DNA from 2 places in the Ramlibacter sp. G4-7 genome. Region 2 is predicted to be linked to the other one. Evidence: predicted binding sites of a transcription regulator. Region 2 holds the regulator's gene; the other holds the start of a gene.
What was found. The regulator FNR, encoded in region 2, switches genes on or off when oxygen is low (the NO sensors DNR and NnrR bind a similar motif). The targets are predictions, from matches to a motif close to TTGATNNNNATCAA.
Positions count from the first base shown of each region.

Region 1: the regulator FNR is predicted to act here: its motif matches at 2,230-2,243, upstream of hemN (oxygen-independent coproporphyrinogen III oxidase).

Region 1 covers NZ_JBYNTT010000005.1:213,713-217,567, reverse strand. Annotated here, with positions in the region: gene AC3EGR_RS09315 (hypothetical protein) at 1-33, opposite strand, end outside; gene AC3EGR_RS09310 (sulfite exporter TauE/SafE family protein) at 110-790, opposite strand; gene hemN (oxygen-independent coproporphyrinogen III oxidase) at 792-2,177, opposite strand; gene AC3EGR_RS09300 (helix-turn-helix domain-containing protein) at 2,372-3,037, shown strand; gene AC3EGR_RS09295 (CsbD family protein) at 3,169-3,384, shown strand; gene AC3EGR_RS09290 (penicillin-binding protein 1A) at 3,441-3,855, opposite strand, start outside.
Region 2 covers NZ_JBYNTT010000002.1:307,295-311,149, reverse strand. Annotated here, with positions in the region: gene AC3EGR_RS04440 (ribose-phosphate pyrophosphokinase) at 9-899, shown strand; gene AC3EGR_RS04435 (chaperone modulator CbpM) at 910-1,278, opposite strand; gene fnr (fumarate/nitrate reduction transcriptional regulator Fnr) at 1,369-2,154, opposite strand; gene AC3EGR_RS04425 (response regulator) at 2,175-2,561, opposite strand; gene AC3EGR_RS04420 (universal stress protein) at 2,760-3,209, shown strand; gene AC3EGR_RS04415 (hypothetical protein) at 3,390-3,734, shown strand; gene AC3EGR_RS04410 (LD-carboxypeptidase) at 3,787-3,855, opposite strand, start outside.

The DNA.
Region 1 (3,855 bases), on a different contig from region 2:
GATCGGGTCCGGGGCAGCAGGGTTGTCAGGCATGGCGCCCTCCCCTCGCGCCGTCGCGAGGCTCCGTCCCATTGTGGTCGCGGGCCGTCAGCGCGGCCAGCGCTTCAGCTCAACCGATGCCGCACCATTCCGCAACCCGGTGCGCAACGTCGATCCAGAGCGCCCAGGCGGCCGTCAGGGCCAGCAGGCCGCCTGCGATGCGCGTGCCCCAGTCCTGGCGCAGGCGGTTGCCCAGTTGCTGCAGCTTGCGCAGCGCCGACGGCCCGAGCCCCAGCGAGATGCCGCTGCCGGCCGCGAACAGCGCCATGCACAGCGCCCCCTGCAACGGCCCGCCCGAGAGCGAAGCGACGAGCAGCGCCGAGTACAGCAGCCCGCAGGGCAGGAAGGCCCACAGGGCGCCGGTGGCGACCAGGCCGCCGCGCCGCTGCGCCAGCGGCCGCACGCGCGACCAGACGCTGCGCCCCGCGCTTTCCACCCAGGCCGGTTGCCTTGCCTGCGCGAACAGGACCAGCCCCCACAGCAGCACCATGACGTGGAACAGCGTCCACACGGGCCGCAAGGCCACTGTCTGCGAGGACAGCCACGCGAAGGTCTGCACCGCAAACCCTGCCGCGGCGCCCGCGACGGCGTACCCCAGCAGCCGCCCGCCCTGGAAGGTCCACATCCCGCGCGCCGGCTTCGCGCCCGCGGCCCGGATCACCCCGCCGCAGGCGGCGCCGCACATGGCCAGGCAGTGGGGCCCTCCCACCAGCCCCATGAGGAATGCGGTCCCTGCGAGCGTGAGCGTCATGTCAGATGATGCGCGAGAAGCGCTTGCGGTTGCGGTCGGCCTGCAGGTACTTGTCGAACTGCATGGCCACCGCGCGCACGAAGAACCAGCCCTGGGCCGTCACCTGGATGCCGGTGCCGTCCAGGATCACCAGCCCCTGCTTGCGCAGCTCCTCCATCTGCTGCATCTCCGCGGCGAAGTAGCTGCGGAAATCGAGCAGCCATGCGAGCTCGATGGACTCGAACACCACCTGCCCCTGGCACATCAGGGCCATGATCACGGCGCGCCGCGCCAGGTCGTCGCGCGAGAGCGCCAGGCCCCGCACCACCGGCAGCTTGCCCTGGTCCAGCAGGTCGCAGTACTCCTCCATCGTCTTCGCGTTCTGGCTGTAGGTGGCGCCCACCTTGCCGATGGCGGACACGCCCAGGCCGACCAGGTCGCAGTCCGCATGGGTGCTGTAGCCCTGGAAGTTGCGGTGCAGCCGGCCCTGGCGCTTGGCGATGGCGAGCGCATCGTCGGGCAGCGCGAAGTGGTCCATGCCGATGTAGACGTAGCCGGCGCTCAGGAAGGTGGCCAGCGCGTTCGACAGCATGTGCACCTTGGCGCCGGCTCCGGGCAGCTCCGAGGCCGCGATGCGGCGCTGCGGCTTGAAGCGCTCCGGCAGATGGGCATAGGCATAGAGCGCGATGCGGTCCGGCTTCAGCCCGGCGACCTGCGCCAGCGTGCGGGCGAACGATTGCGAGGTCTGCCGCGGCAGCCCGTAGATCAGGTCGACGTTGACGGAATCGAAGCCGATGCGGCGCGTGTCCTCGATCAGCGCGGCGACCTGCGCATACGGTTGCACCCGGTGCACCGCCTTCTGCACCTCCAGGTCGAAGTCCTGGACGCCGAAGCTGATGCGGTTGAAGCCCAGATCGGCCAGCACCTGCAGGCGCTCCGCGGTCACGGTGCGCGGGTCGATCTCCACGGAGCACTCGGCGCCGGGCAGCAGCGCGAAGTTCCGGCGCAGCATCGCCATCAGGCTGCGCAGTTCGTCGTCGGACAGGAAGGTGGGCGAGCCGCCCCCCAGGTGCAACTGGCTGACCGGCTGCGCGGTGCCCAGGGCTGCCGTGTGCAGCTCGATCTCGCGCGCCAGGTAGCGCAGGTAGGCCGCGGCCCTGGCATGCTGCTTCGTCACGATCTTGTTGCAGGCGCAGTAGTAGCACAGCGACTCGCAGAAGGGGATGTGCACGTACAGCGACAAGGGCAGGTTCATGGCCGCCGGCCCTTCCCGGCGTTGCGCCAGGGCGCAGCCGTAGTCGCCCGGCCCGAAGGCCTCGACGAAGCGGTCCGCCGTCGGGTACGAGGTGTAGCGCGGCCCGGGGACGTCGTACTCGCGCAGGAGCTTGGGCAGGATGGAGGCGTTCATGGCTTGTTCTTGCAGCGAGCCGCCATGGTGCGCGCCAACCGGTCCGGCCGGCTTGATTTGCATCAAGCCCCGTCCGCCCGTCGCGCCGCAGAATTTGATGCAGGTCACCAGGCCCTCCCTCCGTGAAACCCATCCCCACCGCTGCCGTCGCCCAGTCCGTCGCCTGCTCCAACTGCAACCTGCGCGAGCTGTGCATGCCGGCGGGCCTCTCGCCCGAGGAGATGTCCCGCATCGACCGCCTGGTCGCCACCCGGCGCAGGGTCAAGCGCAAGGCACCCTTGTTCCGCACGGGCGAGAAGTTCCAGGCGCTGTACGCGATCCGCACGGGTGTGTTCAAGACCTGCGTGACGGCGGAGGACGGCCGCGGCCAGGTGACCGGCTTCCAGATGGCCGGTGAGATCGTCGGCCTGGACGGGATCGTCGGCGACGAACATACCTGCGACGCCGTGGCCCTGGAGGACTCCGAGGTCTGCGTGCTGCCCTTCGAGCGCATCGGGGAGCTTTCCCGCGAGGTGGGCGCGCTGCAGCACCACCTGCACCGCGTCATGAGCCGCGAGATCGTGCGCGAGCACGGCGTCATGCTGCTGCTGGGCACCATGAACGCGGAAGAGCGCCTGGCCGCCTTCCTCCTCAACCTCGTGCAGCGCCTGCAGGCCCGCGGCTTCTCGCCCTCGGAGCTGCTGCTGCGCATGACCCGCGAGGAGATCGGCAGCTACCTCGGCCTGCAACTGGAGACGGTCAGCCGCACGTTCTCGACCTTCGCCGGGCAGGGCATCCTGGAGGTCCACCACCGCCACGTGAAGATCGTCGACGTCGAGCGGCTGCGCGCGGTGCTGGCACAGCCGGTCGGCGCTCTCTAGGCCGGACGCCTGGCCCTGCCGTGGTGTCCTCTGCTGTAGGAAGGCGCGCACGGCAACTGCGGCCCCCTACGCCTACCTCGTCACAGCCCGCGACCCAACATGGAAGTATCGGAAACACAAAGGAGATCCTCATGAACAAGGACCACGTCAAGGGCGCCGCCAACCAGGCCACCGGCGAGATCAAGCAGCAGGTCGGCAAGCTGACCGGCGACAAGACCCTGGAGGTCAAGGGCCACGCCCGCGAACTCAAGGGCAAGCTGCAGCAGCGCGTCGGCGATGCGAAGGACGACGTCCGCACCGAGCGCGAGCTGGACAACGTCGAGAAGGACCGCGACCTCGATAATTGAGGCGCAGACGATGTGAAAGAGCCGGGTTTCCCCCGGCTCTTTTCATGTGGCCTCCCTCACTGCGAGCTCGTCGCGCTCCCCGTCGCGTCGCCGACCGAGCCGGTCGCAGTAGGCGCGCTGGACGATGACGGGCTGCTGGCACCGTTGCCGGAGTCGCCGTCGAAGAGCGGCGCCGTCCGCGGCGACGCCGGGGTGCCGGACCCCACCTGGCTGCTCGTCTCGCGCCGGCCCGCCGGCGGTGATGCGCCGTCGTGCGGCACCGTCACCGTCGCCGCCGAATCCCGCGACAAGGTGATGGTGGAACCACCCTCGCGAGTGCTCCGAGACGAAGACGCCGCCGCGCCGTTGCTGCCCATGGACGCGGTGGAACCATTGCCCGTGCCCGTGCCCGCCGCCGGCGCCACCCGCGCGCTTTGCGTCGGCGCCCTCGCCGCGTCCGCGGGGCTCGCAGCCTCGGGCGTGCGCGTTGCC
Region 2 (3,855 bases):
GACGACGCATGGACACCATCATCCTGGCCCTGCCCGGCGCGGAAAGGCTGGCCGAAACACTCGCGCAGCAACTGCATTGCGGCGCCAGCACGCTCGAGCTGCACCGCTTCCCCGACGGCGAAGGTGTCGTGCGGCTGCGCACCGGCGTCGACGGCCGCCGCGTGCTGCTGGTGGCGCACCTCGATCGGCCCGATGACAAGACGCTGCCGCTGCTGTTCGCCGCCGACGCCGCACGGGAGCTGGGCGCGCGCGAGCTGGGCCTGGTGGCGCCCTACCTACCCTACATGCGGCAGGACGAGCGTTTCCGGGCGGGCGAGGCGATCACCTCGCGCAGCTACGCGCGACTGCTGTCCTCGACGGTCGATTTCCTGCTCACCATCGACCCGCACCTGCACCGCCTGCCCAGCCTGGACGCGATCTACACGATTCCCACCCGCGTGGTCGCCGCGGCGCCGGCGATCGCCGCCTGGGTGCGGCGCGAAGTGGAGCGGCCGATCCTGGTCGGCCCCGACAGCGAGAGCGAGCAGTGGGTCGCGGACGTGGCGCGCCGGCTGGGCGCGCCGCACGTCGTCATGAGCAAGGTCCGCCGCGGCGACCGGGACGTGCAGGTGACGCTGCCCGAAGGCGCCGCGCACGACGGTCGCACCCCGGTGCTGGTGGACGACATCATCTCCAGCGGCCACACCATGGCGACCGCGGCGAAGGTGCTGCGGGAGGCGGGCTGGGCCCGGCCCTGGTGCGTGGGCGTGCATGCCTTGCTCGATCCCCCGGGGGTCGACATGCTGCACCGCGCCGGCATCGCGCGCATTGCCAGCTGCGACACGGTGCCGCACGCGACCAATGCCATCGCGGTGGCCCCGCTGCTGGCCGAAGCCCTCCGCGGGCAGCTGTCCGCCTGAAACGCGCGCGTCAGGCGTGCGGCTCGCGCCAGGGCGTAGGCCCCTCACGCGGCAGGGTGTGCGGGTGCGGGACGTGCACGTTGAGCGCGCGCAATTGATGCTCCAGCTGCGCGATGCGCTGCAGATAGCCCAGGAGCAGGCTGACGGTGAACAGGTCCAGGTCGTAATGGGAGTGCAGGCGCGCCGCCTCGAGCAGCGGGGGCACGCAGGCAGCACTGTACTCCCGGCTGCCGGGCCCCCCCATCGCCGGCACCAGCGAGCCGTATTCCACCAGTTCGTCCAGCTGCGCCGTGCTCATGCTGCAGATCAGCGCGAGTTCATCCTGGCCGATGCGGCGCAGCGGGTCGAGCCAGGTCAGGTCGGGAATTTCAGTGGCCATGGCAGGCCTCCTTCGCAGGAGTGGCGCGCAAGGCCGCGCGCGCACCGGCACAGCTTACGCCGTGCCGCGCCATCCAGGGGGCCGCCCCGATCACTGGACACGCAGGTCGAACGCGCGCTGCAGGCCCGCCAGGTCCGTGATCCGCACGTGCTTCTTGTCCACTTCCAGCAGGCGCTGCTGGGCGAAGGCGGAGAAAGTGCGGCTGACGGTCTCCAGTTTCATGCCCAGGTAGCTGCCGATCTCCGCCCGCGACATGCGCAGGTGGAATTCGCTCGCGGAGTAGCCGCGGGCCTTCATCCGTTGCGAGATGTTGAGGAGGAAGGCGGCCAGGCGCTCTTCGGCGTTCATCGACCCGAGCAGCATCATCAGGCTGTGCTCGCGCACGATCTCGCGGCTCATGAGACGGGAGATCACGTGCTGCAGGTCGACGCTGGTGGCGGCCAGTTCGCTCAGGTGGGCGTAGGGGATCGCGCAGATCTCGGCATCCTCCAGCGCCACGGCGCTGCTGGCGTGCTTGCCCGAGGCCAGGCCATCGAACCCGAGCAGCTCGCCGGCCATCTGGAAGCCGGTGACCTGCTCGCGCCCGTCCTTCAGGTTCAGGGTGGACTTGAAGGTGCCGCTGCGCACCGCGTACATGCACTGGAAACGGTCGCCCTCGTGGTACAGCGCCTGGCCCTCCTTGATCCGGCGGCGCGCGAACCTCAGGCCGTCCAGCCGCTCGACGTCGCTGCCCGTCAGGCCGCAGGGCAGGCACAGGTCCTTCAGGTGGCAGCTGGAGCACTGCGTCACCAGCGGCGCCGGCGTGCAGGCGGCGTCGCCGGCGTGCGCCCGGTCGATGAAGTGGATGGTGGCGACGGAAGCGGTGGCGGTGGTCATGTTCCCTCCTTCTGGCTTGTTCAATGGACCGCGTGCCGCCCTGCCGTTTCCACGGCACGGGCCAGCTGGTCGAATTCGGTGCTCTTGTCCAGGAAGCTCACGGCGCCCTCGCCCAGGTAGCGCTTGCGGTAGGCCGGGGCGGAGTTGTTGCTGAAGACGACGAAGGCGACCTGCGGGTCCGCCAGGCGCACGGCCTTGAGCACCTGCAATCCGCTGCCGCCTTCCAGCTGCACGTCCAGCACGACGACGTCGGGGTGGCAACGCAGGATGCCGGCGATGCAGCTCTCCGGCGTGGCGGCCTCGCCCACGATGGCGATGTCGGCCGCCCCGAGCAGCGCGTTGACGCGCTCGCGGATCTGCAGCGAATCGTCGGCGAGGAACACCTTGATGCAGCCGTTCGGGGTCATGCCTGCACTATGGGCATCCGGCCGGATTCGCGACATCGGAGCCGGCTGAATCGCTGGCTCGGAGGAGTCCGAATCGCCGCGGCGCGCGGGACTAGGGTCCCTAGGAATCGTCCTAGCCGCCTGGCTTGATCCGCATCAAGCGGTCGCGCGCTGCGTCGTCCCACCATGGGGGATCTCAATGCGAACGGAAGGCAAGCCATGTACAAGCGCATCCTCGTGCCGGTGGACGGCAGCGACACCTCGAACAAGGCCCTGGTCGCCGGCTTGCAGCTGGCGCGCGAGGGCGGCGGCCGCGTGCGGCTGGTGCACGTGCTCGATCCGATGGCTTTCATCAGCACCGGCTACGGGCCGGTGGTGGACTTGCTGGATGTCGGCAAGAAGGGGGCCGCCAAGGTGCTGGCCGACGCCCTGGAGATCGCCCGGGCCGCCGGCGTGCCCGCGGACACGAAGTTGCTGGACGCCCCGGGGGCGCGCATCGGCGAAGACATCGCGGCGGAGGCGCGGTCCTGGGAGGCCGACCTGGTGGTCGTCGGCACCCACGGTCGCCGCGGTGTGAGCCGGGTCCTGCTGGGAAGCGGGGCGGAGCAGGTTCTGCGCATGGCGCCGGTGCCCGTCCTGGCCGTCCGCAGCGACCCGCCGCCGGCCTGAGCCGACACCCGCCAGGCAAACGCACGCTTAGGTCGTATTGTTGACCTTCGGTTACGAATAGGTCGCCTTGCCCGGCGGCCTTCCGTGAAGTCCGTCACCTTGCCAGGCTTGTCAGCCCCGGCCGCCCGGCATACCTTTGGCAGGACCGGTCACAGGCCAATACAAGTCGGTGGGAACAACATGCGCTGGTTCAAAGGCACTCTGCGGCAAAGCATCTATGGCCTCCTGGGCAACCCCCTGGATCCGAGCGAGTCCGTGCTCGATTCGGGCACCGAGGACATCCGCGAAGCGATGCTGGCGCTGCTCACGCAAGCCGGCGGCCGGCAATTCGCCAACGTGACGCGCCGGGTGCGCTATGCCAGCGACGTCCAGGCGCTCTGGTACCTGCGCGGCGACCTGCTCGCCACCCTGGCGACCGTGCACGGTGAGATGGGGGCCCGCCAGCAGGTGCAGCGCGTGACGCGCATGTTCCAGGGCCTGCTTCCCGGCAGCCTGACCTCGCGCCCCAGCCCCCTGATGAACTGAGGGCCTCCGGCGCCCGACGACCAGCGCGGCATCGCCGCGCTTTTTTCATGCCTCAGTGCGCGTGCGCGTGGCCCCAGAACAGCAGGGCGTCGCGCCCTTCCGCGGCGAGCGTCACCTCGGC